DNA from 3 places in the Micromonospora sp. NPDC007220 genome. Region 1 is predicted to be linked to each of the others. Evidence: riboswitches for the same ligand, from Rfam matches in the RefSeq annotation. Region 1 holds a riboswitch; each other region holds the start of a gene.
The links. A riboswitch is a leader RNA that binds a small molecule or an ion and turns the genes downstream of it on or off. The one in region 1 is predicted to bind cyclic di-AMP.
Positions count from the first base shown of each region.

Region 2: another riboswitch for cyclic di-AMP. It lies ahead of ABZ573_RS02275 (hypothetical protein); the one in region 1 lies ahead of ABZ573_RS06655 (hypothetical protein).
Region 3: another riboswitch for cyclic di-AMP. It lies ahead of ABZ573_RS17680 (C39 family peptidase); the one in region 1 lies ahead of ABZ573_RS06655 (hypothetical protein).

Region 1 covers NZ_JBEYEU010000002.1:117,683-127,749, reverse strand. Annotated here, with positions in the region: gene ABZ573_RS06690 (glycoside hydrolase family 3 protein) at 1-852, opposite strand, end outside; gene ABZ573_RS06685 (DUF3145 domain-containing protein) at 930-1,421, opposite strand; gene ABZ573_RS06680 (hypothetical protein) at 1,729-2,058, shown strand; gene ABZ573_RS06675 (carbonic anhydrase) at 2,213-2,800, opposite strand; gene ABZ573_RS06670 (alpha/beta hydrolase) at 2,948-3,883, shown strand; gene ABZ573_RS06665 (AAA family ATPase) at 4,137-6,254, shown strand; gene ABZ573_RS06660 (cation diffusion facilitator family transporter) at 6,331-7,248, shown strand; cyclic di-AMP (ydaO/yuaA leader) riboswitch at 7,402-7,533, shown strand; gene ABZ573_RS06655 (hypothetical protein) at 7,547-8,632, shown strand; gene ABZ573_RS06650 (SRPBCC family protein) at 8,709-9,176, opposite strand; gene ABZ573_RS06645 (PfkB family carbohydrate kinase) at 9,355-10,067, shown strand, end outside.
Region 2 covers NZ_JBEYEU010000001.1:450,514-460,580, forward strand. Annotated here, with positions in the region: gene ABZ573_RS02270 (carbonic anhydrase) at 1-700, shown strand, start outside; gene ABZ573_RS02275 (hypothetical protein) at 828-1,844, opposite strand; cyclic di-AMP (ydaO/yuaA leader) riboswitch at 1,848-1,979, opposite strand; gene ABZ573_RS02280 (YibE/F family protein) at 2,146-3,495, opposite strand; gene ABZ573_RS02285 (metal-sensitive transcriptional regulator) at 3,823-4,125, opposite strand; gene ABZ573_RS02290 (cation transporter) at 4,276-4,485, shown strand; gene ABZ573_RS02295 (hypothetical protein) at 4,515-5,516, shown strand; gene ABZ573_RS02300 (heavy metal translocating P-type ATPase) at 5,525-7,777, shown strand; gene ABZ573_RS02305 (CsbD family protein) at 7,942-8,115, shown strand; gene ABZ573_RS02310 (hypothetical protein) at 8,299-8,796, shown strand; gene ABZ573_RS02315 (sigma-70 family RNA polymerase sigma factor) at 8,887-10,067, opposite strand, start outside.
Region 3 covers NZ_JBEYEU010000008.1:146,234-156,300, reverse strand. Annotated here, with positions in the region: gene ABZ573_RS17695 (alpha-ketoglutarate-dependent dioxygenase AlkB) at 1-49, opposite strand, end outside; gene ABZ573_RS17690 (polysaccharide pyruvyl transferase family protein) at 150-1,475, opposite strand; gene ABZ573_RS17685 (acyltransferase) at 1,785-3,023, shown strand; cyclic di-AMP (ydaO/yuaA leader) riboswitch at 3,342-3,482, shown strand; gene ABZ573_RS17680 (C39 family peptidase) at 3,710-4,555, shown strand; gene ABZ573_RS17675 (alpha/beta fold hydrolase) at 4,661-5,404, shown strand; gene ABZ573_RS17670 (CDP-glycerol glycerophosphotransferase family protein) at 5,472-7,199, opposite strand; gene ABZ573_RS17665 (bifunctional cytidylyltransferase/SDR family oxidoreductase) at 7,236-8,738, opposite strand; gene ABZ573_RS17660 (ABC transporter ATP-binding protein) at 8,883-9,698, opposite strand; gene ABZ573_RS17655 (ABC transporter permease) at 9,691-10,067, opposite strand, start outside.

The DNA.
Region 1 (10,067 bases):
GTGGGAGTCGGCGGCGCTGTGCCCGTGCCCCGGGAAGTGCTTGACGGTGGCCGCGACGCCCGCGGCCTGCAGGCCCCGGACCGCGCCCGCGACCTGCCCCGCCGTCACCTTCGGGTCCGCACCGTACGACCGGGAACCGATCACGGTGCTGCGGGTGGCGAGCACGTCGGCGACGGGGGCGAAGTCGAGGTTGATCCCCATCGCGGCGAGTTCGGTGCCGGCCGCCCGCCAGGCGGCCTCGGTCAGCTCCGGTCGTCCGGCGGCGCCGGCGGCGAGGGCGCTGGGCAGCAGGGTCACGCCGTCGGTGATCCGGGTGACCACGCCGTGCTCCTGGTCGGTGCCGATCAGGAAGGGCGCCGGCCCGGCGGGCAGCCGACCGGCGGCCGCGCGCAGGCCGTCGGTGAGCGCGCGAACCTGCTTCGGGTTGTCGACGTTTGTCGTCTCCTGGTTGCCCTTGGTCGGGTCGTCGGCGCTGAAGCCGACCAGGATCAGCCCGCCGAGCCGGTACTTCTCGACCATCTGGGCGGGGGTGTCCACCCCGGCCAGTGCCTGGTTGCCGGCCGCCGAGCCGGGCGAGACCCTGGTGGCCGCGTCGCCGTAGGCGTACGGCATCAGCACCTGGCCGACGAGGTCCTCGTCGGCGAGCGAGGCCACGAGGGCGGCGGCGCGGGCGGCGGGGTCGGTGCCGGGGACGCTCGCGGCGGGTGTCGGGGTGGCCGTCGGGGCGGCGGCGCTCGTCGGTGCCGGGTCGGGGCGGCGGTCCGCCGGCCCGGAGCACCCGGAGACGAGCAGTGCGGTCAGAGCGGCGAACGCGACGCCGGCACGTCGCGGGGTAGTCGACACGCGGCCCATCCCACCAGTTCACCCCTTATCGGGGCAACTTGACCTTCACCCGCCAGGATGAGTCGGCCCCGGTCCGGGCCCCGGCGTCAGCCGACGCGGGTGAGCAGGGTCACCGGCGCGCCGTCGCCGGCGTACCGGTAGGGCTCCAGCTCGGCGTCCCACGCCGTGCCGAGCGCCTTGTCGAGGGCGTGCGCGAGGGCCTCGGGGGCCCGCGCGCCCGCCATGATGCTGCGCAGGCGGTCCTCGCCGAGCTGGATGTCGCCGGCCGCGCCGACGCTCGCCCGGAACAGGCCGCGTCCGGGCACGTACATGAAGCGCTCGCCGTCGGCGCCGGGGCTCGGTTCCTCGGTGACCTCGAAACGGATCATGGGCCACTGCCGGAGGGCAGCAGCCAGCTCGGCGCCCGTCCCCGGACGACCGGTCCACCCGCACTCGGCCCGGCGTGCGCCGGGGTCGACGGGCTGAGCCGTCCACTGCAGGTTGACCGGCGCGGCGAGGACGCGCGCGATCGCCCACTCGACGTGTGAGCACACGGCGAGCGGGGTCGAGTGGACGTATACGACGCCACGCGTTGGCACGGTGACCTCCCGGAGAGCGAGGTGCGTCTTCCCCTACGACCTCGACCACCCGAGTGGTTGCTGGAACACATGATGACTGGTGTGACGGATGATGCGCCAGGGAATCGGAAAATTCGCGGGTCGGAATAGTCGGACGGGCACCCCGGTTGACCCCTCACGACGCGGTGACCAGCCAGGGACCGCGGTCGTGTACAGTTCCATCGGCGGCCTGTGCCGCGCACATCTTCCGCGGGCCCACCCACCAGGGTGTCGTCCGCACAGCCCCCGGACGTTCCGTCCTCCCGTACGTCTTGCAAGGAGTACCTCCGTGGCGAGCAACACCTCTAAGACCGCGCGCGCGTCAGTCCGGGCCGGCCAGGCTGGCCAGGGTGGCGCCCTCAGCGTGCTGGGCGAGTTCAAGTACCTCATCCCGCTCAACGGCGGCAAGCACGCCTACGTGCGGAACCTGACCAACGGCAAGACCGCGCACCTGCGCACCGACTCCGACGCCTTCGTCGAGGAGATCCGGGTGCTGGCCGCCGCCGGCCACGCCGCGAAGATCCGCGCCGAGATCAACAACCTCAACACCACCCACCCGGGTGACGGCTGGGACGCCACCGAGAAGCGCCTCGTCGAGGCCGGCGTCTTCGAGGGCTGACCCTCCCCACCCACGCGACACCGGAACCGCCCGCCGGCACCCCCGGCGGGCGGTTCCGCGTTCCCGCCCTCCACCCCGTTGATCATGAAGTTGTTGCGCTCCGCCCCGGCGTGTCGCGACAACAACTTCATGATCAACGGGGTGGGGGGAGCTTCTACGGCTCCAGCAGGGTCACCTCGCCGGTGGTCAGGTCGTAGAGGGCGCCGACCACCGTCAGGCGGCCGGCGGCGACCGGGACGGCGAGCCGGTCGTCGGCGCGCAGGGCGGCGACCGTACGGAGCACGTGCCGGCGGACCGCCATCGGGTGCACCCGGGGGTCGTCGACGCCCACCTCGGTCACCGCCGGGGCGATCTGGTCGACGAGGTGGGCCAGCGCGCCGCCCGGCGACCGCCCGCCACGCAACGCGTCCACGGCGGAGGCCACCGCGCCGCACCGTTCGTGCCCGAGCACCATCACCAGCGGCACGCCCAGCTCACCGACCACGTACTCGATGGAGCCGAGCACCGCCCGGTCCAGTACGTGCCCACCGGTGCGGATCACGCAGATCGAGCCGAAGGTCTGGTCGAAGATCGCCTCCAGCGGCACCCGCGAGTCGATGCAGCCGAGCAGTACCGCGTACGGCTGCTGGTCGCCTGAGGCCGCCGCGGCGGCGGTGACGTCGTGGCCGTGCACCGGCTGGCCGCTGACGAAGCGGCGGTTGCCAGCGAGCAGCTCGGCCAGCGCGGCCCGGGGCGACCCCATGCCCTCAGCTTGGCGGGCCCGCCGGCCGCCCGGAGCGGGTTGCGAACCTTCTCACCGACACGGTTGCCGTGGTCTCATGACGGGTAGCCGGTGTTACCACCGGGTATCCCCGGTGTTGCGGATCCGTGCGGCCCTGGGGAGGTGACGATGCCGGAGCACGTCGAGGTACGTCTTCCTGATGACGTACGCCTGCACGTCGAGGCGGTTGGACCGGCCGACGCCGAGGTTACCGTCGTGCTGCTGCACGGCTGGACGCTGGACGGGCGGGCCTGGCACCGGCAGCTCGCCGACCTGCGGCAACGCTTCGGCGACGCGGTGCGGGTGGTGACCTACGACGCCCGCGGCCACGGCCGGTCGAGCTGCATGGCGCTGCCCACCGCCACCGTGGCCCAGCTCGGCGACGACCTCGCCGCGGTGCTGGACGAGGTGGCTCCGGCCGGCCGTGTCGTGCTGGTCGGCCACTCGATGGGCGGCATGACGATCATGGAGTACGCGCACCGCCACCCCGCGCACTTCGCCGCCCGGACGGCCGGGCTGGTCTTCGTCTCCACCACCGCCGAGGGCCACACGCACACCGCGTACGGCCTCTCGCCCCGGATCGCCCGACTGATCCGGCTCGCCGAGACCACCGGGGCCGGCGTGCTGGCCCGGTGCGGGGCCTGGCGACCGCCCCGGGCGCTGCTGCGCGCGCTGCGTCCCAGCATCCGCTGGATGCTCTTCGGCGACCGCTGCGACCCGCACGACATCCGCCTGGTCACCTCGGCGGTGGCCCGCGCCACCCTCCGCTCGATCGGCGGGTTCCGCGCGTCCATCGGGGCGCAGCACCGGCTGGACACCCTCGCCGGGCTGGCCCACCTGCCGGCCGCCGCCCTGGTCGGCGACCGGGACCGGCTCACCCCGCCGCCCTGCGCCGAGTCGATCGCCGGCGCGCTGCCGGCGACCGAGCTGACCGTCTGCCCGGGTGCCGGACACATGCTGATGATGGAACGCCCCGACGAGGTCAACGCGGCGCTCGGCGGCGTGCTCCGTCGCGTGCTCACCGCCCCCGGGGCCGGTGCCACCGCCGCCGCCCGGGCGGACTGAACCGGGCCCGGCGGAGAGCCCGGCACGGGCTGAACCGGGCCCGGCGGAGAGCGCGGCACGGGCTGGACCGGGCCCGGCGGAGAGCGCGGCACGGGCTGGACCGGGCCCGGTGGGGCCCCTGCGGGCGTGACGCGGGTTCCTTTCCCGCACCGGTGGCGCCGCTGGTTGCGTGCGGGCCGTACCCTCTTGCGGTTGGCCTGGCGCGGTTCGCACGGTTCGCGCCGCCCGCCGCCGACGTCAGGAGGAGCGAGCGGTGACCGACCAGACCACCCTGGAACAGGAGATCGCCGTCGAGCAGCGGCATCTCGACCGGGTGTACGCCCGACTGGCCGAGCTGCGCCGGTCGGCGGTCAGCGCCGAGAAGGAGGGCTACCGGCTCGCCCGGGTGGGCAACTTCGGGGCGCTGGTCGAACGGGACGCGATGGTGTTCCACGCCGCACGGCGGCGGCACATGCTGGACGCCGAGCACGAGGGCCTGGTCTTCGGCCGGCTGGACCTGCTCGACCGGCAGGTGCTGCACGTCGGTCGGCTCGGCATCCGCGACGACGACGCCTCCACCCTGGTGGTCGACTGGCGGGCCCCGGCCGCCGCCGCCTTCTACCAGGCCACTCCCGCGCAGCCGCTGGGCGTGGTGCGGCGACGCACGATCCAGTCCTCCGCCGAGCGGGTCACCCGGATCGAGGACGACCTGCTCGATCCGGTCGCCGCGCCCGCCGACATGGCGGTGGTCGGCGACGGCGCGCTGCTGGCCACGCTGTCGAAGGCCACCGGCAGGGGGATGCGGGACATCGTCGCCACCATCCAGCGGGAGCAGGACGAGGCCATCCGCTCCCCCGGCTCGGGCGTGACGATCGTGTCCGGCGGCCCGGGCACCGGGAAGACGGCCGTCGCCCTGCACCGGGCCGCGTACCTGCTCTATTCCGACCGCAGCCGGTTCGCCGGCGGCGGCATCCTGGTGGTGGGCCCGTCCTCGGTCTTCGTCGAGTACATCGCCTCGGTGCTGCCCTCGCTCGGCGAGGACACCGCCACCCTGCACTCGCTGGGCACGCTCTTCGCGGGCCTGACCGCCACCCGCACCGATCCGCCGGCGGTGGCGGCGGTGAAGGGTTCGCTGCGGATGCGGCGGGTGCTGGAGCGGGCGGTCCGGGACGCGGTGCCGGGCGGCCCGACCGAGCTGCGCCTGCTCTATCGGGGCGAGCTGCTCCGGCTGGAGCGCCGCGAGCTGGACGGCATCCGGGACCGGGCGATGCCCCGGGGCGCCCGCCGCAACGAGGTGCGCCGGGCCGGCTTCGACGGGGTCTTCGCGGCGCTGTGGGCGCAGGCCCGCAGGTTGGGCGTGGGCCGGCTGCCCGAGCAGCGCGCGTTCGAGGACGAGATCGCCGAGCGGCCGGAGTTCCGGGAGTTCCTGAAGGCGTGGTGGCCCCGGCTGCACCCCCGGCACGTGCTGGGCTGGCTGGCCCGTCCGGACCGGCTGCACCGCTACGCCGAGGGGATCCTCTCCCGCGCCGAGATCCGGCTGCTGACCGACGCGTACGGCAGCCTCGACGCCGCCGGGCTGACGATCGCCGACATCGCGCTGCTCGACGAGCTGGACGCGCTGCTCGGCAAGCCGATGAAGCCCGCCCGGGCGAAGCGGGACCCGTTCCAGCTGGCCGGCGGGGTCCGCGAGCTGAGCACCTTCGCCGACCGGCAGCGCGCCGCCCGCGAGGCGGCGCGGGAACGCCCGGACGACTACCGGGAGTACGCGCACGTGGTGGTCGACGAGTCGCAGGACGTCTCGCCGATGCAGTGGCGCATGATCGGCCGGCGGGGCCGGCTGGCCTCGTGGACGGTGGTGGGCGATCCGGCGCAGACGGCGTGGACGGGGGATCCGGAGGAGCTGAACCGGGCCCGGGACCAGGCGTTGGGCCGGCGCAAGCGGCACCACTTCACCCTCACCACGAACTACCGCAACTCGGCGGAGATCTTCGCGGTGGCGGCGGCCGAGATCCGCCGGCTGCACCCGGACCTGCCGCTGCCCCGGGCGGTGCGCTCCACCGGCGTCGACCCGGTCGCGCTGTCGGTGCCGCCGGCGGAGCTGGAGAGCGCCGTCGTGGCGGCGGCCGACGCGCTGCTCGCCGAGGTCGAGGGCACGGTCGGGGTGATCACGCCGGTGCCGCGCCGCGACGAGGTGGCCGGCTGGCTGGGCGGGCTCGGCACGCCGCGTTTGCAGGTGGTGACCAGCCTGGAGGCCAAGGGCATGGAGTACGACGGGGTCGTCCTCGTCGCTCCGGGCGAGATCCGGGCCGACCCGGGGTCGGGGGTGCGGACGCTCTACGTGGCGCTGTCCCGGGCCACCCAGCGGCTGACCACCGTCGACCCGATCGGCTGAGCCGCCGTTACTTGCATACATAGCGATGTGAGCATAGATTGAACGCGAATCCGGACGCCTGACGGAGGGTGGGCGCGTGGGCGCAGGTCATGACCACCATCACGGGTCGGTGGCGAATGCCGCGCACCGCCACCGGGGCCGGCTCTGGGCGGCGTTCGGGCTGCTCGCCGGCCTCATGGTGGTGGAGGCGGTGGCGGCCTTCCGCACGGGCTCGCTGGCCCTGCTGAGCGACGCCGGGCACATGTTCACCGACGTGCTCGGCATCGGCATGGCGCTCGCGGCGATCGCCGCCACCCGGCGGGCGGGCGCCGACCCGCAACGCACCTTCGGCCTCTACCGGCTGGAGGTGCTGGCCGCACTGGCCAACGCCATGCTGCTCTCCGGCGTCGCGGTCTACGTCGTGATCGAGGCGGTGCGCCGCTTCGGCGACCCGCCGGAGGTGCTGGCCGGCCCGATGCTGGTGGTCGCCGTGCTCGGCCTGCTCGCCAACATCGGCGCCTTCGCGCTGCTGCGCTCCGGGGCGAAGGAGAGCATCAACGTCCACGGCGCGTACCTGGAGGTGCTCGGCGACCTGCTGGGGTCACTCGGCGTGATCGGGGCCGCGCTGCTGATCGCCACCACCGGCTGGTGGTGGGCGGACCCGCTGGTGGCGGTCGCGATCGGGGTGTTCATCCTGCCGCGCACCTGGCGGCTCGGGCGGGCCGCGCTGCGCATCCTGGTGCAGGCCGCGCCGGAGCACCTCCAGGTGACCGCGGTGCACGACCGGCTGGCCGCCGTGCCCGGCGTCGCCGAGGTGCACGACCTGCACGTCTGGACGCTCACCTCCGGCATGGAGGTGGCCTCGGCGCACCTGACCATGGCACCCGGCGCGGAGGTCGGCGCGGTGCTGGGCGCCGCCCGGGCCGCGCTGCACGACGACTTCCACATCGAGCACGCCACGTTGCAGATCGAGCCCGGAGCGTCGCGCGGGGCCTGCGGGTCGGTTGAGTGGTAATGAGGACAACCTTAAATCTGGGAGAGTATTGTGCGCTTATGCCGGATTTGACTGCTAGTGGACGTACACCCTCCGTCACCTGCGCTGCATCAGTCACACCGGCACCGGTAGGCTCGGCTTCGGCCTCCGCCAGGCGGCACCCACCGGTGCCGGCGGTGGCCGCCGCCTAATCGCCCGGCGGGGCGAACCGGGGAACCATGTTCGTGGGGTGCATCCGCGTCAGCGGTAGGGATCTTCCGTCCCGAACCCGTCAGCTAACCCGGTCGGCGGCTGACGGAAGGACACGTGAATGCCAGTGATGGCACCTGTACGACGACCTGCCGCCCGGACGGCGGCCCTGATCGCCACGATGCTCGCCCTCGGCGCCGCGGTGGCCCCGGTCACCGCCGCCCCGGCGGCGGCCGCCACCCGGGCCGGCCTGCTCGCCGCGGCCCCCGGCCAGGACGAGGAGGGCGGCACCCCCGCCCTGCGGGCCCAGTTGGAGGCCGCCAGCAAGGGCTACCTCGACGCCAAGCGCGCCCTCGACACGTCGGCCAAGCGGCAACAGCAGCTCGCCGCGCAGCTCAAGACCACCGAGGTCGAGCTGGCCGCGCACACCGCCAAGGTCGGCGAGATCGCGGGGGCGGCCTACCGCACCGGCCGGCTCAGCGTGGCGTCCGCCCTGCTCAACAGCAGCTCGCCGGACGGCTTCATGGACCGCGCCGCCGCCCTCGACGCGGTGGCCGCCAAGGAGGACCGGGCCCTGCGCGAACTCCAGGAGACCCGAGACCAGGCCACCCGCACCAAGCTCGCCCTGGACGGCGAGATCCGGGAGCAGCGCAAGCAGGTCACCGTGATGGCCAAGCGCAAGGAGCAGGCCGAGCGGGCGTTGACGGTCGCCAACCGCGAGCAGCAGCAACAGCGGCAGCAGTCCACGGGGGCGGGCACCTCGCCGGGCGGCACCTCCAGCAAGACGGCGAAGGCGGCCCCGCGCAACTCCGACGGCTCCTGGCCGCGCGAGTCGTGCAGCGTCAACGACCCCACCCCCGCCAACGGCTGCATCACCCCGCGCACCCTGCACGCGCTCAACCAGGCCAAGGCGGCGGGCTTCACCCGCTACGTCTCCTGCTACCGCCCCGGCGGCTCGGGCGAACACCCGAAGGGCCGGGCCTGCGACTTCGCGGCCCAGAAGGGCGGCTTCGGCGGCGACGCCACCGGCGGCGACCGGACGTACGGCAACAACCTGTCGGCGTACTTCGTGCGCAACGCCGACCGGCTCGCCGTGCTCTACGTGATCTGGTACAGGCAGATCTGGCTGCCCAGCAGCGGATGGAAGTCGTACAGCGGGGCCAACGGCGACCCGTCCAGCGACCACACCAACCACGTGCACCTGTCGGTCTACTGACGTCCGCACCCCGGTGCCCCGCCCGTCGCGGGACACCGGGGGCGCGACGGCCACCCCGGCCGGGACCGTCCGGCGGTCAGTCGGCCGGCGACCCGGGCGGGATCGTGTCGAGGGCCACGGCGAGGCGGGCGGCCAGCCCGAGGTGGGCGGCGCGGGCCTGGCGGAACGCGTAGCCGAAGAGCGGCGCGGGCGCGGCGAGGGTGATCTCGACCTCGATGCGGACCACGCCGTCGGGCTCCGCCCGCAGCCGGGTGTGGTTGCGCACCGTGGTGGCAGGCCACTGCCGGGCCACGGTGACGATCTCGTCGGCATCGTCGACGAGGACGTCGGCCCGGTAGGTGATCGGCAGGCGCACCGGCCCGGCGGCCAGTCGATCGGTGATGTCGTAGCTGGCCCGCGCCCCAGGACGGGGCGGCACCCGACGGACCCGGACGATCAGCGGGTGCAGGTCCTCCTGCCGGGTGGGGTCGGCGAGCAGCGCCGCGGCCTCCGCGAGGGAGCAGCGCGCCTGGACGGTGTAGCTGAAGGAACTTCGCCTGAGCACGCCGTCTCCCCAGCGTCGGTGGTCGCCCGATCGTCGCGCATGCCGGGCGCCCTGGCAACGCCGCGCCGATCCCGCCCGGAGTCCGGACGCCCGGCCGCCGACCACACTACGGTCAGCTGGTGGATGGTCACGGCACGTGTCGACCGGCGGAGGATGGGCGCATGAACGGGTACGACGGATGAGCGGGCACGTGATGGTCTTCGCGCCCACGCCCCGGCTGACGGTGACCGTCGACCAGCCCAGCGAGGCGCCGGAGCTGCACCTGCACCCCGGCGGGCAGGGCGTCTGGCAGGCCCGGATGGTGATGTCGCTCGGGGTCGACGTGGTGCTCTGCGCCGCCCTCGGCGGCGAGATCGGCCAGGTGCTGGAGCCGCTGCTGGTCAGCGAGGGGGTGCACCTGAAGGTGGTGGTCCGCGACTCCGGCAGCGGCGGGTACGTGCACGATCGGCGCGAGGGCTCCCGGCAGGAGATCGTGGACGTGCCCGGCCAGCCGCTCAGCCGGCACGAGCTGGACGAGCTCTACAACCTGGCGCTCGGCGAGGGGCTGCGCGCCTCGGTCAGCGTGCTGAGCGGGCCGAACGAGCCGTCGCTGGTCCCGGCCGACCTCTACCGGCGGTTCGCCGCCGACCTGGGGGCCAACGGCAGCCGGGTGGTGGTCGACCTCTGCGGCGAGCACCTCGACGCCGTGCTGGACAGCGGCGTCTTCTTCCTCAAGGTCAGCCACGAGGAGCTGATCGCCGACGGCCGCGCCGACGGCGAGGACGAGGAGCAGCTCACCCGGGCCCTGTACGACCTGCACGCCGGCGGCGCCGAGAACGTGGTGGTGAGCCGGGCCGACAAGCCCGCCCTCGCCCTGGTCGACGGCGAGGTCTTCGAGGTCGAGATGCCCCG
Region 2 (10,067 bases), on a different contig from region 1:
GGCGCCGGCCACGGGCGGGACCCCGGCCGACGTCGGCACCGCGTTCGCCGTCCCCGCGAGTCCCGAGCAGGCGCTCGCCGAGCTGCACGCCGGTAACCGGCGGTTCGTGACCGGCGCCCCGCGCCACCCCAACCAGGACGCCGGGCACCGCGCCGCGGTCGCCGACGGGCAGCACCCCTTCGCGGTGATCGTCGGTTGCTCCGACTCCCGGCTCGCCGCCGAGATCATCTTCGACCGCGGCCTCGGTGACCTCTTCGTGGTCCGCACCGCCGGGCACACCATCGGTCCCGAGGTGCTGGGCAGCGTGGAGTACGCCGTCACGGTCCTGGGCACGCCGCTGGTGGTGGTGCTCGGGCACGACTCCTGCGGGGCCGTCCAGGCGGCGCGTACGGCGGCCGCCACTGGCACCCCGCCGGTCGGGCACCTGTGCGCCGTGGTGGACGCCGTGGTGCCCAGCCTGCGCCGGGCCGCCGCCGAGGGCGTGGACGACATCGACGGGATCGTCGACATCCACATCGCGCACACCGTCGAGGCGATGCTGGGCCGCTCCGCCGTCCTCGCCGCGGAGGTGGCCGCCGGCCGTTGCGGGGTGGTCGGCATGTCGTACCGGCTGACCGCCGGCGAGGTGCGGACGGTGGCCGAGGTGCCCGCCGCTGCGGCCGACGCGCCGGAGGCGGCGGCCAGCGCCGCGCTCGCCTGAACAACCATCCACCCACCGCCCGCCCGTCACCGCCCTGGCGGGCGGGTCCGTACGACGAAACAGGGCCGCCCCGCGTTCGGCGGGGCGGCCCTGTCCGCGCTCTCGGCTGTGCCGCGCGCGTGCGTGCCTACCAGAGGGACACGTGGACGTGGTCGGTGTGGTTCGACGGACCGCTGTAGGAGCTCCAGCCCGTCGCCGGGAACCAGATCTGTCTGTTCCAGATCACGTAGTAGACGCCGAGCCGGTCGGCGTTGCGGACCAGGAACGCGGTCAGGTTGTTGCCGTACATGTAGGTGTCGTCGTTGTGCCAGGGGGAGAAGCCGCTCTTCTGCAGCGACCAGTCGCAGGCCCGGCCCTTCGGGTGCTCGTACGGCCCGCCGGGGCGGTAACAGCCGACGAACCGGTTGAAGCCGGCTCGCTTGACCTCCTTGTACATGTGCAGGGTGCGCGCGGTGATGCGGCCGGAGGTGGTGGGGTCGGCCTCGGTGGGTGACAGCGGCGTCCAGTCGCCGTCGGCCGCCCGCCCCGGCGCGATCTTCGCCACCGGCGAGGTGGCGACCACCTTGCCGCTGGTCAGCCCTCTGCCGCCGACCAGCGCGAGCGCCTTCTCCGCCTCCCGCTTGCCGCGCGCCATCTCGTTCGTCAGCTTCTGCTGTTCGCGGACCTCGGTGTCGAGCGCCAGCTTGGCCTGCTCGGCGCGGTCCTTGACCGCGTTCACCTCGGCGAGCTTCTTGGAGTTGACCAGGTTGAGCTCGTCGAGGGCGGCGGCGCGCTTGACGAACGAGTCGGGGCTGGCAGTGTCCAGCAGCATGGACACCGCGCCGATCCGCCCGGTGCGGTAGGACTGGGCGGCGATCTGGCTGACCTGGGGAGCCAGCGCGTTCAGTTCGGCCTGCGCCCGGGAGACCTCCAGGGCCAGTTCGAGCTGGCGCTTCTTCGACTTCGCCAGCTTCGCCTTGGCCTGCACGTAGGACCGGTTCCGGGCCTCGATGAGGTCGTCGAGCAGCTTGGGCTCGTCGTCCCCGTGCCCGGAGGGCTTGGGCGGGGTGGGCGCGGCCGCCGCCGGGAGAGGCCCGGCGAAGACCGCCAGAGCGGCGAGTACGGCCACCACGGGCGTCAGCCAGCGGCGTAGGGGTGCCGTCACAGTTTTCCCTTCCGTCGACCGCCGACCGGGTTAGCTGACGGGTTCGGGGCGGAAGTGGCCCCTACCGCTGTCGCGGATTCACCCCACGTACCTGGGTCCCCGGTTCGCCTCGCGGCGATTGGGCGGCGGCACCGCAGGCGCCGCTGCGCGCCTTCGGCGGTGACCGGCAGCGAGGTTACCCGAGAACGCTCCCGGGGATCTACGTCCCTAAGCCGACTAAATGCGTTATTTCGTAATGGCGGACGGTGACCAGTGACGCATTTATCAGGACGAACGTCCTGTTCGGTCACGCTGAGGAGCGTCACCATGCGGTGTCCGTACTTCTGTGCCCATCGGGCCATCCGGCGGGAGCGGCGGACGGCGTGTCCCCGCGCGGCCCGCTGAGGGCCTCCAGCGCCTCGGACCGGTCGGTGGCCGGCCGGGGCGTCGGCGCGGGCGCGGTGGCGGCGTGGTCGGTCGCGTCCCCGCCGCGTCGGCCGGCCGTGGTCACCAGGGCCGCCAGCGCGGTGGTCAGCGGCACGGCGGCGATCAGACCCAGGGTGGCGACCGCGCTGCGGACGATCTCCTGGGCGAGGAACTCGCTGGTGAGAAGTTGGGTCACCGCCCGCGAGTCGGCGGTCAGCAGGAGCAGCACCGGCAGCGAGGCGCCGGCGTACGCCAGCACGATGGTGTTCACCGTCGAGGCGATGTGCGCCCGGCCGACCCGGGTCGCCGCCCGGTAGAGCTGCGTCCGGGACAGCCCGGGGTTGGCGTGCGCCAGCTCGGTGACCGTGGCGGCCTGGGTCACCGTGACGTCGTCCAGCACGCCGAGGGAGCCGATGATGATCCCGGCCAGCAGCAGCCCGTGCAGGTCGACGTCGGCCTGGTACATCGACAGCGTGGTGGCGTCCTCGGAGCCGAACCCGGTCAGGTGGGTCGCGGCGGTGGCGATCGTGCCGAGGACACCGGTCAGCACCAGGCTGCCCAGCGTGCCGAGCACGGCGACCGAGGTCTGCGCCGTCACGCCGTGGGTCAGGTAGAGCACCACGAACATGATCAGAGCGGCGCCGACGACCGCGACCAGCAGGGGCGGGTTCCCGGCGCTGATGCCCGGCAGCACGAAGGTCAGCAGGATGGCGAAGCTCGCCGCCAGGCCGCCCAGCGCGGCCAGCCCACGCCACCGCCCGAAGGCGACGATGGCGGCCGCGAAGAGCGCCACCAGCCAGACCAGCGGCTTGCCGCGCTGGTGCTCGGCGATGTTGTAGGTGCTGGCCGTGGGGTCGGCGGGGTCGGTGAGCTCGACCAGGATGATCTCGTCGTCCACGGCGACGGTCGGCGCGCCGGGGCCCACGGGCACCGGCGTCTCCACCTGCTGGCCGGCGTCGGGGCCGTCCTGCACCCGTACGGTGACCGTGCCGCAGGGGCCCTGTGGCGCGTCGGGGCTCCCCTCCGGGGTCTCCGGGGCGGGCGGGCACGGCTCCGTCACCACCCGGGTCACCGTGCCGTGGTAGCGGGGCGCGTCGGTGCCGGTCGCCGGGTCGGGCGCGTTCCACGGCCACAGCACCAGGGCGGCGATCAGCGTGGCGACGAAGAGGGGCACCACCGTCGCGACGAGGATCCGCCGCACCCTCGGCGGGGCGGACGGAGCGGGACGGGTGTGGTCGGCGCCCATCGAGTGTCTCCCTACGAATCCAGGGCGGGGTACGTGCCGGCGGGGCCGGTCGGTTCACCCGTCGCCGCGTGGCCGGGACGGGGATCGCTTCCGCGTGGCGGTGCGGTCACGTACCGCGGTCCTGGGCCCCCGTCCGGTCGCGGGCGGGCGGTGCCGCCGCCCGGCGGGGCGCGCGGGGCGGGCGGTGCGGAATCCGGAGGGCCACCGGCCGAATGGTAGCCACCCCGGCATCCGGGCGCAGGTCGTGCGGGTGGTGTCGGAGGTGTGGTGTCGGAGGTGTGGCGTCGCCGTGGGGCCGCGCCTCGCGGGGCCGGGTGCCGGGACGGGTCAGCCGCGCTTCATCAGGCGGCCGACGGCGGCCATCATCTCGGTGGCCATCTCGTCGGCGCGGCCCTCGGCCGCGCCCTCGCGCATGCAGTGCCGGGCGTGCCCGTCGAGCAGGCCCAGCGCGACCTTGTCCAGGGCGGCCTGGATCGCGGAGATCTGGGTGAGCACGTCGATGCAGTAGCGATCCTCGTCGACCATCTTCTCGATGCCACGGACCTGCCCCTCGACGCGGCGCAGCCGCGCGAGCAGCTGATCCTTGCTGGCGGTGTAACCCCTGGTCGGGGTGGGCGTCGGTGTGGTCATGGGGTCGAGGATACCGTACCCCTCGGGGGTATGGTACGTTCGTTCCTGGCCGGGATACCCCCACCGGGTACCGGTACAAGGCACGGGCACCGGTCCGCCTCCGATGTACCCCTGGGGGGTATAGGCTGGGGGCGGCGAGAGGAGAGTTCGATGATCACCACGACGTACCAGGTGCAGGGCATGACCTGCGGGCACTGCGCCACCGCGGTCAGCACCGAGGTCGGCGCGATCCAGGGCGTCAGCGACGTCCAGGTCGACGTCGCCGCCGGTCGGGTCACCGTCACCAGCGAGGGCCCGTTGGAAACCGACACCGTGCGCTCCGCCGTCGACGAGGCCGGTTACGACCTCGTCGGCGCCTGAGATCGGGCACGGGGAAAACGAGGCACACCATGAACACGGCGACGAAGCTGAGCGGTTTCGCCCTCGGCCTCGCGGTGGTGTTCGGCGCGACGTACGGGGTCGGCCGGGTGGCCGACCCCGTGGCGCCGCCCGCCGAGGCCCCGCACGAGGCCGGCGGGGGGCACGGCGAGGACGGCGGAGCCGGACACGGGGGCGACAACGGCGCGGCGGCGCACCTGCCCGGCGGCCTGCTCGTCTCCGACCGCGGCTACACCCTGCGCCCGGTGGACGCCCCGGCCGGGCAGTTCGCCTTCCAGGTCACCGGCCCGGACGGCGGGGCGGTGACCGCGTACGACGTGGCGCACGACAAGCGCATGCACCTGATCGTGGCCCGCCGCGACCTCTCCGGTTTCCGGCACGTGCACCCCGAGATGGCGCCGGACGGCACCTGGCGGGTCGACTCGCCGCTCGCCGGGCCCGGCGTCTGGCGGGCGTTCGCCGACTTCACCCCGACGGGGGGCGAGGCGCTGACGCTCGGCGTCGACGTGACCGTCCCCGGCGCGCTGACCGGGCGGCCCCTGCCCGCCCCGGCGACCAGCACCACGGTCGACGGCTACACGGTGACGCTCGCCGGCGCCCCGGAGCCCGGCCGCACCGCCGAGCTGACCCTGACCGTGAGCCGCGCCGGCGCCCCGGTCACCGACCTGGAGCCCTACCTGGGCGCGTACGGCCACCTGGTGGCGCTGCGCCAGGGCGACCTGGCTTACCTGCACGTGCACCCGCACGGCGAGCCGGGCGACGGGCGGACGCGGCCCGGCCCCGAGGTGAGCTTCTCGGCGGAGATGCCGTCGGCCGGCGCCTACCGCCTCTACCTGGACTTCAAGCACGGCGGCGTGGTGCGTACCGCCGAGTTCACCATCGTCGCCGGCAGCCCTCCGACCGCGCCGGGTGTCCCGGCGGCGACCAGCTCCCCGACGGCGGGCACGCCCGCCGCCACGAGCTCCCCGACCGCCGGCGCCGGCCACGGCGTCCCCGGTCACGGGCACGACTGACGGGAAGCATGATGACCACCAAGCCCTTGCTGACGGCGCCGAACCAGATCGAGCTGGCGATCGGCGGTATGACCTGCGCCTCCTGCGCGGCCCGGATCGAGAAGAAGCTGAACCGGATGGACGGGGTGACCGCCACCGTCAACTACGCCACGGAGAAGGCCACCGTCCGGTACGCCGACGAGGTCACCCCGGACGAGCTGATCGCCACGGTGGAGAAGACCGGCTACACGGCGGCCCTGCCGCCCCCGCCCACGCCCGCCGGCGGCGAACCGGCCGCCGAGCCGGTGGACGAGCTGCGCGGCCTGCGTACCCGGCTGTGGGTCTCGGCCGTGCTCACCGTGCCGGTGATCGTGCTGGCGATGGTGCCCGCCTGGCAGTTCGAGTTCTGGCAGTGGCTGTCGCTCACCCTGGCCGCCCCGGTCGTGGCCTATGGCGGGCTGCCCTTCCACCGGGCGGCCTTCATCAACCTGCGGCACGGCGCGGCGACCATGGACACCCTGGTCTCGCTCGGCACCCTGGCGGCGTTCGGCTGGTCGGTCTGGGCGCTCTTCCTCGGCACCGCCGGTACGCCGGGGATGACCCACCCGTTCAGTCTCGCCATCAACCGATCCGACGGCGCCGGCAACATCTACCTGGAGGCGGCGGCCGGGGTGACCGTGTTCATCCTCGCCGGCCGCTACTTCGAGGCGCGGGCGAAGCGGACCGCCGGCGCGGCCCTGCGGGCCCTGCTCGAACTCGGCGCCAAGGACGTCGCGGTGCTGCGCGGCGGCACGGAGACCCGGATCCCGGTGGACCAGCTCGTGGTGGGGGACCGGTTCGTCGTGCGGCCCGGTGAGAAGATCGCCACGGACGGCGTGGTCGACGAGGGCACCTCGGCGGTCGACGCCAGCATGCTCACCGGCGAGTCCGTCCCGGTCGAGGTCGGCCCGGGCGAGCCCGTGGTCGGCGCGACCGTCAACGCGGGCGGCCGGCTGGTGGTCACCGCCACCCGCATCGGCGGCGACACCCAACTGGCCCAGATGGCCCGGCTGGTCGAGCAGGCGCAGACCGGCAAGGCGGCGGTGCAGCGGCTGGCCGACCGGATCTCCGGCGTCTTCGTGCCGATCGTGATCGCCCTCGCGGTGGGCACCCTCGGCTGGTGGCTCGGCAACGGGTCGGGCGGCACCGCCGCGTTCACCGCCGCCGTGGCGGTGCTGATCATCGCCTGCCCGTGCGCCCTCGGGCTGGCCACGCCGACCGCCCTGCTGGTCGGCACCGGCCGGGGCGCGCAGCTCGGCGTCCTGATCAAGGGGCCGGAGGTGCTGGAGTCCACGAAGCAGGTCGACACGGTCGTGCTGGACAAGACCGGCACCGTCACCACCGGTCGGATGACGCTTGTGGACGTGGTCCCGGCGGCCGGCGAGGACCGTGCGGAGCTGCTGCGGCTCGCCGGGGCGCTGGAGTCCGCGTCCGAGCACCCGATCGCCCGGGCCGTCGCCGCCGGGGCGGCCGAGGCGGGCACGCTGCCGCCGGTGACCGGCTTCGTCAACGCCGAGGGGCTCGGCGTGAGCGGGACGGTCGACGGTCGGGAGATGCTGATCGGTCGGCCCCGACTGCTGCGCGAGCACGGCCTCGACGTACCGGAGGAGGTCGCGCGGGCGGCGGCCACGGCGGAGGCCCAGGGACGGACGGCGGTGCTGGCCGGCTGGGACGGTCGGGCCCGCGGGGTCCTCGCGGTGGCCGACGTGGTCCGACCGACGAGCCGGGCGGCGATCGCACAGCTGCGCGCGCTCGGCCTGACGCCGGTGCTGCTGACCGGCGACAACACCACCGTCGCCCACGCGGTGGCCGCCGAGTTGGGCATCGACGAGGTGGTCGCCGAGGTGCTGCCCGCCGACAAGGTCGACGTCGTGCGGCGGCTCCAGGACGAGGGTCGGGTGGTGGCGATGGTCGGCGACGGGGTCAACGACGCCGCCGCGCTGGCCCAGGCCGACCTCGGCCTGGCCATGGGCACCGGCACGGACGTGGCGATCGAGGCGTCCGACCTGACCCTGGTCCGGGGTGACCTGATGGCCGCCGTGGACGCGATCCGGCTCGCCCGGCGCACCCTCGGCATCATCAAGGGCAACCTGTTCTGGGCCTTCGCCTACAACGTGGCGGCCCTGCCGCTGGCCGCCGCCGGCCTGCTGAACCCGATGATCGCCGGCGCCGCGATGGCCTTCTCCTCGGTCTTCGTGGTTGCCAACAGCCTCCGGCTGCGGGGCTTCCGCCCGGTCTCCTGACCCCTGCGCACCGTGCCGCCGGCCCCGTCCGTCAAGGGCCGGCGGCACCGGTCGTGGCGGGCCCGGCGGCCCGCCGGCCGGCGGCGGTGGGTGACCGGACGGTTGGACGCTGGCGGTGCGGGGTATTCGAGGGGCGTACCGGCACCGCCAATCGGGAGGTCGACATGGGTTTCGAAGACAAGGTCAACAACACGACCGAGGATGCGGCCGGCAAGCTGAAGGAAGGCGCCGGCCGGGCCACCGACAACGAACGGCTCGAGGCCGAGGGGCGCAACGACCAGGCCAGCGCCAAGCTCAAGCAGGCCGGCGAGAAGATCAAGGACGCCTTCAAGAGCTGACCCGCGTACGCGCCCTCCGCCGGATCGGTCACCAGCCGACCCGGCGGAGGGCGTACTGGCGCGCCCGGCGGACGTTTCCCCCGGCAGGCGCCACTCGTTGGCAGGTCGACGTCCCGCCGCCCGGCGCCGGCCGCACCCGTGCCGTCACCCCCGGGAAGGCCGAGACCCCGAACGGGAGGTCCCGTGTCCCGATCCGTCGTCTACGCGCGCCGCGCCGCCGCCACAGTGGCGCTCGGGGTGCTGGCCGTGGGATGCCAGGACACCGCGCGGGAGGAGACCGCCCGGACCGGCGCGGCCCCGCCGAGCCCGACGGCCCCGGCGAGCGCCGCCCCGAGCCCCTCCCCGGTCGCCACGACCGCCGCCAACACCGTCGAGGTCTGCCGCGAGGTCGACCAGCTCATCCTCGCCGGCAGCCGGCGGATCGCCACCGACTCGGCGGCCTCGGTCACCCGCGACCTGACCGGTGAGCAGGTCGCCGACCAGCTCCGGCGCAACCTGGCGGGGCTGGCGGACGACGTACGCGCGCAGGCCCGCCGCGCCGCCGACCCGGAGATCCGCGCCCTGATCCAGGACACCGCCGACCGGATCGACGCCGGTTCCCGGGCGTCCCGGCCGGCCGCCTGGATGGACTCCACCTTCACCGCGATCCCCCCGAAGCTGACCCGCGAGTGCCGCGCCTGAGGCCGACGGGCACGTCGCCCGGCGTCGTCGACACCTGACCCGGGACTCCGGTCGGCATGCACCCCCGTGCCGCACGCCGGCCGGCGTCCGTCAGTGCGGCTCCCGCAGCCGCCGGGACTCGTCGGTCCCCGTCAGCCGGGCGGCCCGCAACTCCAGGTAGCGCTGCTCCGGCAGGCTCGTCGTCCCCCGGGCCGCAGCCAGGTACGCCGCCCGGGCCCGCTCCGGTTCGCCGGCCAGCTCCAGCAGGTGGGCGCGGACGGCGGCGAGCCGATGGTGCCCGGCCGTGCGGTCGTCGTCGTCGAGCGGGGCGAGCAGGGCCAGGCCGGCGCGCGGACCGTCCACCATGGCCACCGCGACGGCCTGGTTCAGGGTGACCATCGGGCTCGGGGCGGTCCGGGCGAGCAGCCGGTAGAGCGCCAGGATCTGTCGCCAGTCGGTGCGTCCGGCGGACGGGGCCTCGGCGTGCACGGCGGCGATCGCCGCCTGGAGCTGGTACGGGCCGGGCGGTGACCAGGTCAACGCCTCGGTGACCAGCGCGGTCCCCTCGCCGATGGCCTCGTGGTCCCAGCGGTCGCGGTCCTGCTCGGCGAGCGGGACCAGCTCCCCGGCCGGCCCGGTGCGGGCGGCCCGGTGCGCGTCGGTGAGCAGCATCAACGCGAGCAGCCCGGTCACCTCGCCGTCGCCCGGGAGCAGCCGGTGCACCAGCCGGGCCAGCCGGATCGCCTCGGTGGTCAGGTCGGCCCGGTGCAGGTCCGGCCCGCTGGACGCGGTGTACCCCTCGTTGAAGATCAGGTAGAGCACCTGGAGCACCGCCCGCAGCCGCTCGTCCCGGTCCCCGGGGGCGGGCATCGTGAACCGCGCCCCGGCGGCCTCGATCCGCTGCTTGGCCCGGCGGATGCGCTGGCTCATCGTCGCCTCGGGCACGAGGTACGCCCTCGCGATCTGCGCGGTGGTGAGGCCGCCGACCGCCCGTAGCGTCAGCGCGACCTGAGCCGACCGGGCCAGCGCCGGATGGCAGCAGAGGAACAGCAGGGCCAGCGTGTCGTCCCCCGCCGGTGGCTGTTCGTCGACGGCCGGCGCGTACGCCGGCTCGCGGGCGGCCAGCGCGGCCTCCCGGTTGCGCCGGGCACGCTCGCTGCGCCACTCGTCGGTCAGCCGGCGCGTGGCGACGGTGAGCAACCAGGCCCGGGGGTTGTCCGGCACGCCCTGTCGCGGCCACTGCACGGCGGCGGCGAGCAGCGCCTCCTGCACGGCGTCCTCGGCGGCGTCGA
Region 3 (10,067 bases), on a different contig from region 1:
CGGCGGCGGTGAGGTCGAACATCGACGGCTGGTAGGCGGCCCCGGTCATCCGCCCAGCGTACCCGCCATGTTGGTACAGGTGTACGGACGCGTCGCCCGCCCGCCGGTCGCCGGTGAGGGGCGGCCGGACGGGCGGTGCGAACCCCGCCTCAGCGGCTCAGCATCCGGCGCACCCGGCCACCGATCACCTGCTTGACCCGGGCCTGCAGGCGCTGCCCGCGCAGCGTCTCCGTCTCCTTGCGCAGCTCGACGTTGCGGTCGCGCAGCCACTGGATCCGCTCCAGCAGCGCGTCGGGGGCGGTCGCGGCGGCCGGGCGTACGGCGGGCGGGAAGGCGGTGGAGCGCACCTGCGCGTCGAACCGGGCCGCGCTGTCGCCGTCGGCGAAGGCGTGGCCCAGGTCGTGCTTGGCGAGGAAGGCCAGCATCGTCTCGTAGCGCGACCTGTGGCCGGCGTTGAGCGCCGTGTAGTCCGCCTCCGCGTAGAGCTGGGCGGCGTCGACGTCGACCGGCACGTCCTTCATGACCCGGTGCGGGATCTCGAAGTACCGGGCGAGTTCCAGGGTGCGCGAGTCGTGCGCGAAGAGGTAGCCGGGCGTGCCGGCGATCAGCGCGGTGATGGTGCCGTGGATGCGGGTGCCGAACGCGAACTCGAACCCGGAGAGGTAGTCCATCCAGGTCCAGGGGTCGACGAACATCCGCACCTTGTCCTCGGTGAACAGCGGGTGCGAGGTGTGGATCGGGATCTTGCTGGTCCTGCCCCGGTCCCCGGGGGCGTCGCCGTAGAGGAGCGTGCCGAGCGTCTTGAGGTCCTGCGGCAGGTAGCGCAGGTTCGGGTACCGCTCGTGGTGCCGGGCGATGATCTCCGCCATCGACGTGACGTACGGGGAGACGGTGAGCGCGAGCCTGTCGTCGGGCGACAGGGACGCCTTCCTCTTCTCCACCCGCAGGCTGTCGCCGTGCAGGAACATCGACGGGCAGCCGATCACGTCGACGGCCGAGAAGCCCAGGGTGCGCAGGTAGTCACGGGTGATCTCGCCGCGCACGCCGATGCTGTGCGAGCGGTCGAGGACCGCCCGTACGAACCGGGTCACGACGTCGTCGATCGGGCGGAGGTACTCCCGGTCGCCGTTGATGTCGGTCTGTACGCCCACCCCGAGCACCACCACCGGGATCTTCAGCTGCTCGATGAGCTTCGTCATGGCCTCGACGCGGTGGGCGTAGCTGCGGCGGAAGGCGTTGGCGAGCGGTACGACGTAGACGTCGTACCGCTCGTTGATCATGTCGGCGTCGCGCGGGTCGATCCTGAACTCGGTCGAGGTGATCTCGGCGGTGGCGGTGCGCAGGAGCTTGTGGGCGGCGTGGCTGAAGACGAGGTTGCCGTTGTTGTCGCCGATCCAGTTCCGCTCGTGCGTCTCCTCCGGCGAGTAGACGTCGAACGGGCCCTTCTTCGCCCGCATCAGGATTCGCTGGTGCATTCGCCCGCCTCTCGTCACCTCCGGGTCTGGGAATACTAGCCACCCGATCGGCCGGAACCCGGATGCCCGCCACCGCCGTCACGGATGGGGACGCAACGGTCACGGAGGGACGGGAGGAACGGGACTCCCCCACGGGACAGAACGGGCACTCGCGGACGGGACGGAACAGAGCCTCAGGCCCGGCGGGTAGGGTGCCCGGCGGGGCGGCGCCGACCGGCGGACCGCCACGGGCCCCTCGGGGGCGCCTGAGGACGGGGTCGAGGAGGAGACGTACGTGCTGGTGACCCTGCGGATCGTCGGGATGCCGGCATGAACGACGCCGCGACCGTCGCGCCCGCCGCCCGGCCCGCGTCCCCGGCCAGCCGCCTGCCGTCGCTGACCGGGCTGCGCTGGGTCGCCGCCCTGCTCGTCTTCGGGTTCCACGTCGCGACGATGGGCATCATCGCCGAGCCCGGCCAGAAGGCCGTCGTGGACTGGGCCTTCGCACTCGGGCTGTCGGGCGTGCAGTTCTTCTTCATCCTCAGCGGCTTCGTGCTGGTCTGGTCGGCCCGACCCACCGACACCCGTCGGGCGTTCTGGCGGCGCCGGGTGGCCAAGATCTGGCCGAGCCACGTGGTGCTGTGGGTGGCGGCCCTGGCGGTCGCGGCCTGGTTCGCCGACCCCGTGGACCGGTTCGTCGCGGTGGAGAACCTGTTCCTCCTCCAGGCGTGGGACCCGCGGCCGGGCCACTTCTACAGCATCAACACGGTCAGCTGGTCGCTGTCCTGCGAGTTCTTCTTCTACCTCTGCCTGCCGTTGGCGCTGCCGCTGATCCGCCGGGCCCGACCGTGGGCCCTGTGGGCCGTCGTGGTCGCGGTGCCGCTGCTCATCCTGGCGCTCTGGCCGGCCCAGGCGCTGGTGCCCGAGGAGAGCCGCTGGTGGTTCACCCAGATCTTCCCGCCGGTGCGGTCGCTGGAGTTCTGGATGGGCGTCGCCGCCGCCGAGCTGATGCGGCGTGGCCGGTGGCGCGGGCCGGGCCTGCCGCTGGCCAGCCTGCTCTTCGTGGCGACCTGGGTGGTCGCCGCGCAGTGGGTCCGCGCCGAACTGTGGGCGGCGCTGCTCTCGGTGGCGTACATCCTGGTCATCGCCGCGGCGGCGGACGCGGACGTGCGCGGGCGGCGCTCGCCGTGGCGGTCCCGGCCGATGATCTGGCTGGGCGAGGTCTCCTTCGCCTTCTATCTGGTGCACGTCCTCGTGATGATCACCGTCCTGCGGCTCACCGGCGACTGGGGCGTCGGCTTCACCGGCTGGTGGGGGCTGGCGGTGGTGCTCGGCTTCCTGCTGGTCAACCTGGCCCTGGCCGGCCTGTTGCACCGTCTCGTCGAGACGCCGATGATGCGGCTGCTCACCCCGCGCAGGCCGGTCCGGGCGCCGCGGGACGGGGACGGCGCCGGGAAGGACCCCGGCGGCCCCGGGGCGACGCCGGGGGATCGGGGCAACGCCGTGCCGCGCCCCCGGGCCGCCGACCCGCAGGACGACCACCGACCGACGTACGCCGACTCGCGCTGAGCGCCCCGGCGGCCGGAGTGTCCGCCGAGGAAGTCCCGACCGTTTCGGTGACGCCGGTCACCACTTCGGCGAACCGGTCATCGGGCGCGTACCGGTCGAATCCTGCCGGGGTTTCGGCGCCGATGTCCGCCACTTGTCCCGTTGTCGCCCGGAGGTGCGCGCAGAAACGGTCGTCCCATTGAGTCGCGTCAGTGGCGAAGTGCCCGCAAAAATTGTCTGCCGATCAAGGTTTAGGCAGGTGGGACGGGGTTGGCAGGGCGCGGACCGGCCAGTAATGTCGGCGCGTCCGGTGCGGTACCCGATCGCCAGAGGCGACGCCGCGCCGACCCGCCTAATCGTGAACGACGAACCGGGGACCCAGTGCTCGTTGGGGTGAATCCGTGGGCCGTGGGCCCGTGGTAGGGCGTTCTTCCCGCCCGAATCCGTCAGCTAACCCGGTCGGCGGTGTCGGAAGGAGTTCCATCTTCATGCCACACCCGTACACCCCTCGGCTGTGCCGCCGTCTCCACGGCGCCGCGGTGACCGCGCTCGTCCGCCCGCAGGTCATGAGCTGACCCACCGGTCACCGTCCGTCGCCCGGCGTCCCGGGCGCACCCCTGAGTGGCCCACCACCCGCCCGGACGCCCGTCCGCGCGGTCGGTCCGCCCTGCCCTCGGCGCGGACCGACGGCCGCTCACCCCGAGCCCGTGGAGGAAACCGTGAAGCACCACCTCAAGCGACAGCTGCGTCGCCTCACGTCCGAGCGTCCGTACCAGTTGGCCGCCGCGTCCGCCGCGGCGCTCGTGCTGGCGTCGGGCACGGGCGCGCTGCTGGCCGGAGCCGACGAGGCCCCCGCCGCCGCGCAGGCCCCGGTGGCCGCGACCGAACTGCGGGACGACGCGTCGGCCTCGCGCAGCCAGGCCCGGGTCGCGCCCGCCCCGTCCAGCGCCGCCCCGGCCGCGTCCAGCGCCGCCCCGTCGGCCAGCGCGTCCAGCGCCGCCCCGGACCCGGACCTGACCCGCAAGCCGGAGCCGCCGAAGCCTCCGGCCGCCAAGAGCCTGGACTACGACTACCAGGCCCAGACCACCTTCTACAACTGTGGTCCGGCGGCCGTCCGGCACGCCCTCAGCGCCGCCGGCATCGCGCGCAGCCAGGACGCCCTCGGTGCCCAGTTGGGCACCGACCAGATGGGCACCGACTCGGCCCAGGACACCACCCGCGTGCTGAACGCGACGGTGAAGGGCGACCCGTACCGGACCCGGATGATCCCCGGTGGCGCCGCCACCCCGGCCCAGATGGACCGGCTCCAGGCCGACGTCGTCGCGGCCATCACCGACGGGCGGGGCGTCGTGGTCAACGTCGCCGGCAGCGCCACGGACACCGACGGCGGCTGGCACTCCTTCCCCGGCGGCCACTACATCGCGGTGGTCGGCTACCAGGACGAGGGGCGGCTGGTGAAGATCGCCGACTCGGCGAACCCGGCGACCGCGTCGTACTGGATCAGCACCATCGCCCTGGCGAACTGGGCCGCCACCCGCGGCTACTCCGCCTGAGCGACGCCGTCGGGCGTCGGCTCCCCACCCGGGGGGTCGGCGCCCGATGTCGTGTCCGGGTCACGGCCCTCGCCCGCGGCGTCCGACGGGTGGCACACTGCGCCCATGGTCGATGAGTCGGGTGAGCGGGACGGCCGGCGGGTGCTTCTGCTGCTGCACGGCATGGGCGCGACCGGCGACGTGTGGCTGCCCTGGGCGCCGCTGCTGGAGCGTCGGTGGGTGGGGCGGTGGCTGGCGCCCGACCTCGCCGGCCACGGCTGGTCGCCGCCGTTGCCGGAGTACTCCTTCCCGGGGCTGGCCGCGCGGATCGGCGCGGGGCTCGCGGCGGGGGACCGGCTCGTCGTGCTGGGGCACTCCCTCGGCGGGGTGGTCGGGCTGGCGCTGGCCGCCCGGGGCGCCGGGCTGCCCGTCGACGCCGTCGTCGGGCTCGGCATCAAGGCCGTCTGGTCGCCGGCGGAGCTGGCCAAGGCGGGTGAGCTGGCGGCCCGGCCGGTGACCTGGTTCGCCAGCCGGGACGAGGCGGCCCGCCGCTACCTGCGGGTGGCCGGCCTGACCGGGCTCTTCGCCCCGGAGCACCCCGTCGTGGAGGCGGGGCTGCGGCAGGTCGACGGCCGCTGGCGGCTGGCGATGGACCCGGCCGCGTTCGGCGTGGGCGCGCCGGACCTGCCCGCCCTGCTGGCGGCGACCGACGTGCCCGTGCTGCTGGCCCGCGGCGAGCACGACCCCATGGTCACCGACGCCCAGCTCACGGAGCTGGGGGTGCCGGTCGCCACCCTGCCCGGCCTCGGGCACAACGCCCACGTCGAGGCCCCCGAAGCGGTCCTGGACCTCGTCGAGCCGTACCGCTGACGGTGCCCCGCGAACGGCCCGACCCGGAGATCCGCCGTCGCGACCGGTGTGCCTCCCGAACGGTGCGTCAGGTGGCGGGGGAGAGGGTCGCCTCGTCCGGGTCGAGCGGCAGGCCGGTCGCGCCGCCCGTGCGCGGGGCGGGCGTCTTCCAGCCCTCGTCGAGCTGGCGCCGTGCGGCCTCCAGGAACGCCTCGGCGTACGACTCGGCGGGGAAGTCGCCCAGGTAGCGGCTCCGGGTGACCCACCGCGCCGAGGCCAGCGGATCGGTGTCCAGCAGCGCGGTCAGCACCTCGTCCACGTTCGCCATGTCGCGCCGCAGCACGTAGCCCGACCCGGCGAGCGGGAACTGCTCGGGGAACCGGTCGCCGGAGTCCACCATGTCGGTCACCGCGTACGGCTTGCCGGAGTAGAGGTAGTCGGAGATCACCCCGGACACGTCGGAGACCAGCGCGTCCGAGCGGTTCACGCACTCGGTCAGGGTCAGCTCCCGGCTGGCGGCGGCCCCGAAGACGTGCTGCCGGCCGCTGCGGGCCCGGTCCGCGGCCAGCAGTTCGGTGAGCCGGCCCAGCTGCCGGGCGGAGGCCGGGTTCTGCGAGGTGTACGGGTGGGCCCGCAGGATCACCGTCGCGCCCCGGTCGAGCAGCCGGCGCAGCAGCGTCTCGGCCACCGGCAGGGAGCAGTAGTTCGCGTCCGCGTTGTGCCCCGTCCAGGTCGGCGTGTAGAGCACGGTCGGGTTGGCCCGCCCGTGCGCCGGCTCCGGGCGTACCTCGATCGACTCGACCTGCGGGCGGCCGACGACGACGAACTTCTCCGCCGGGATGTCCACCCCGGCGCGGGCGTACCGGTCGATGGCGGCCTGGCCGGCGACGAAGATCCGGTCGAAGATCGCCGAGACCGGGTTGGCGCTGGGGGCCTTGTCGCTGTCGCCGTGGTGCAGCTGGACGTGGGTCAGCTGGGTGTAGCGGATGCAGTGGCTGTTCTTCGCGCCGTGGTTGACGTAGAACGCCACCCGCAGACTCGGCACCAGCGCCTCGTCCATGGCCCTGGTGGTGGGGCAGTAGACCACGGGCGCGCTGGTGGCCGCGGCGACCAGGGGCAGGAACTCCGGCTCGCGCACCATCACCAGGAACGGCCGGCCGATCCGCTCCAGGTACGGCAGCCACATGGTGACCTGGTACTCCGAGCCGGGCGGCGCGGAGAAGTGGAGCAGGAACTCGGGCTGGTGCCGGCGCAGCGCGCGGGACACCGCCGAGCCGCCGGCCCCCGGCCGGAACTTGCGCCGGGCGAGGTCCAGCCCGACCGCCGCGGCACCGGCGGCGACCAGGGCGACGGCCGTCAGCGCGACACCGGCGGGCAGGCCCGCGACGGCCGCCAGCGCCAGCAGGGCGAGCAGCACCGCCAGCGCGTCGCCGAGGCGGGCGGCGACCAGCGGCGTCCACGAGCGCACCGGCAGGTTCGCGGCGCGCACCTCCAGGCCGCCGGCGTCGCGGAGCGGGTTGACCAGCAGCACCAGCCCCAGCAGGGCCAGCGCGGTCACGGCCAGCGCGGGGTCGAAACCGGCGTCGAGGCGGCGGGCGTAGCCGACCAGGATCGCCGCCGCGACCAGCGTGGTCTCGGCGGCGTTGTCGGCGCCCGGGCGCACCCGCCGCTCCCAGGTGGCCGCCGCGAGGGCGGCCACCGCCAGCCCCAGCCCCCAGCCGGTCGCGCCGGTCAGCGCGACGACGAGGAACGCCAGCACCGCCAGGCCGGTGGCCAGCGCGCGGGCGAGCAGCTTCCGAACCAGGTCACCACGCATGTCGGCTCCGTTTCCCGCCGTGGCCCGAAATCCGCGTCAGCCGGCGTCGGCCGGGCTGGCGTCCCGCTCGGCCCGCGCCGGCCCCGGCTGGGCCGGCACCTCGCCGGGCGCGCGACGCACGTCGATGACCTGGCCGGTCAGGTCCGAGATCAGCACGTCCAGCGACGCCTGGGCCACGGTCTCGGCGGCGAGCAGGGTGTGCTCCGGCTCCTCGCCGAACGCCTTGGTGCGCATCGGCGTCGCGGTCCGCTCGGGGTTGACGCAGTTGACCCGTACGCCGAACTCCGCCCACTCGTCGGAGAGCGCCTGGGTGAGGTTGACCAGGGCCGCCTTGGTGGAGGAGTAGAGCGCGTAGTCGGCGCGGCCCCGGGTGTAGGAGCTGGAGGTGTAGAGCAGCAGCTGGCCCTTGGTCTGCTGGAGGTAGGGCAGCGACTGACGGGCCACGATGACCGGCCCCACGAAGTTGACCTGGAGCACCCGGTCCATGGTCTCCTGGTCCATCTCGGACAGGGGACCCTTCTCCAGGATGCCGGCGGTGACCACCACGTGGTCGATCCGGCCGGTGGCCTCGAAGGCGGTCTTCAGCGCCGCCTCGACGTCCTCGGCGCGCTCGACGTGGGTGCCGGTGCTGGAGCGGCTGAACGGGAAGACCTGCGCGCCGTAGCGGCGGGCCAGCACGGCGAGGTCGTGGCCGATGCCGTAGCTGCCGCCGAAGATGACGATGGTCCGGCCGGTCAGCTCCTCGGTGTAGCTGCGCTCGTCGGTCACCCGGGGTGCCTGCGCGGCGGCGAGCTGGAACAGCTTGTCCGCCAGGTGCACGTCGACCGGGTGGGTGACTTTGATGTTCTCGTCGGAGCCGTCGATGACCTTGATCGGCGTGCCGGGCAGGTAGCGCAGCACCACCCCGCAGTCGTCGGTGGCGGCGAAGTGCGGGTCGTCCTCGGCGAGCCGGTAGGCCGCGCGGATGGTGCCCGAGCGGAACGCCTGCGGGGTCTGGCCCCGGCGCAGCGAGGAGCGCACGGGGATGTCGGTGATGCAGTCGTCCTCGTCGACCTGGACGATCGTGTCGGCCGACGGGATGGCCACGTCGACCGCCGAGTACGTCCAGAGCGCGTTCACGCACTCCCGCACGATCCGGCCGCTGACCAGGGGCCGCACCGCGTCGTGGAAGAGGATGTTGCAGTCGCCCTCGCCGACGGCGTCGAGCGCGATGCGGGTGGTGGCGTTGCGGGTGTCGCCGCCCTCGATCACCTTGGTGACCTTGCGGAAGCCGGCCTTGTCGACGATCTGCTGCGCGTCGGCGACGTGGCCGGTGGCCATCAGCACGACGATCTCGTCGATCTCGGGCGCCGCCTCGAAGACCGCCAAGGTGTGCTCGATGATCGGCTTACCGGCGATCTTCAGCAGCTGCTTCGGGATGCCGAGGCCCAGCCGGGTCCCGGTGCCGCCGGCCAGCACCACCGCCACCGTCCGCGAGGGCCGCCATGGCGCCGGGTCCTCCGGTGCGGCGTCCGGGCCGGTGGTGTGGTCCTGCGTCATTGCCGAAGCCTCACTCTCAGGGTGCGTGAACAGAAGGTTCCGCCCGCGCGGCGACCGGATGAACCTTAACGCGCGGACCGCGCCGCCCCCACGGGGCGACGCGGTCGGCCGGCACCGGGCGGATGCCGTACGTGCGCCGGGGCGCTACTTGCCGCTGAACGCCTCGTACTCCCGGACGACCTCGTCGGTCGGGCCGTCCATGCGCAGGACGCCCGATTCCAGCCAGATCGTCCGTTCGCAGGTGTCCCGGATCGAGGAGAGCTGGTGGCTGACGAGGAACACCGTGCCGGCGCCCTCCCGCAGCTCCCGCACCCGCCGCTCGCTGCGCTTGCGGAAGATCTTGTCGCCGGTGGCGAGGGCCTCGTCGATGAGCAGCACGTCGTGCTTCTTGGCCGCGGCGATGGAGAAGCGCAGCCGGGCCCCCATGCCGGAGGAGTAGGTGCGCATCGGCAGCGAGGCGAAGTCGCCCCGCTGGTTGATGCCGGAGAAGTCGATGATCTCCGGGGTCTGCCGCTGCACCTCCTCGGGCGACATGCCCATGGCCAGGCAACCCAGCACGACGTTGCGCTCGCCGGAGAGGTCGTTGAGCAGGGCCGCGTTGACCCCGAGCAACGACGGCTGCCCCTGCGTGTAGACCGCGCCGCGGTTGACCGGCAGCAGGCCGGCGATGGCGCGCAGCATGGTCGACTTGCCGGAGCCGTTGCTGCCGATCAGCCCGACCGCCTCGCCCCGGTACGCGGTGAAGCTGACCCCCTTGACCGCGTGCACCTCCTGGATGTTCGGCGCCGAGGTGCGGCTCATGATCCGCTTGAGCGCGCCGACCGGGCCGCCGCCCCCACCGGCGCCCTTGTGGATCCGGTAGATGACGTGGGCGTCGTCCACCACCACGGTGGGGATGCGCTCCTGCACCTTGGGCAGCGTCACCGTCACGTCGTTGGACGACTCGAAGTGATCAACCACGGCCGTACTCCTGTTCGCCTCGCCAGAAGTAGATGAAACCTCCGACGCCCATCACGATCGCCCAGCCCAGCGCCGTCACCCAGAGCTGGGGCAGGGAGGAGCTGAGCGTCGGCGTGTTCTCCAGCAGCGAGACCCGGGCCAGCTCGATGTAGACGAGCGCGGGGTTGAGCTCGACCAGCCTGGAGGCCCAGGAGGGCAGCTGCTCCTCGAAGAGCGCCACGCTGTAGAGCACCCCGGAGCCGTACATCCAGGCGCGCATGACGAAGGGCATGACCTGCTTGAGGTCCGCCAGCTTCGAGCCCATCCGGGCCATCGCCATGGTCAGCCCGGCGTTGAAGATCGTCTGGAGCAGGATCGCCGGCGGCAGCA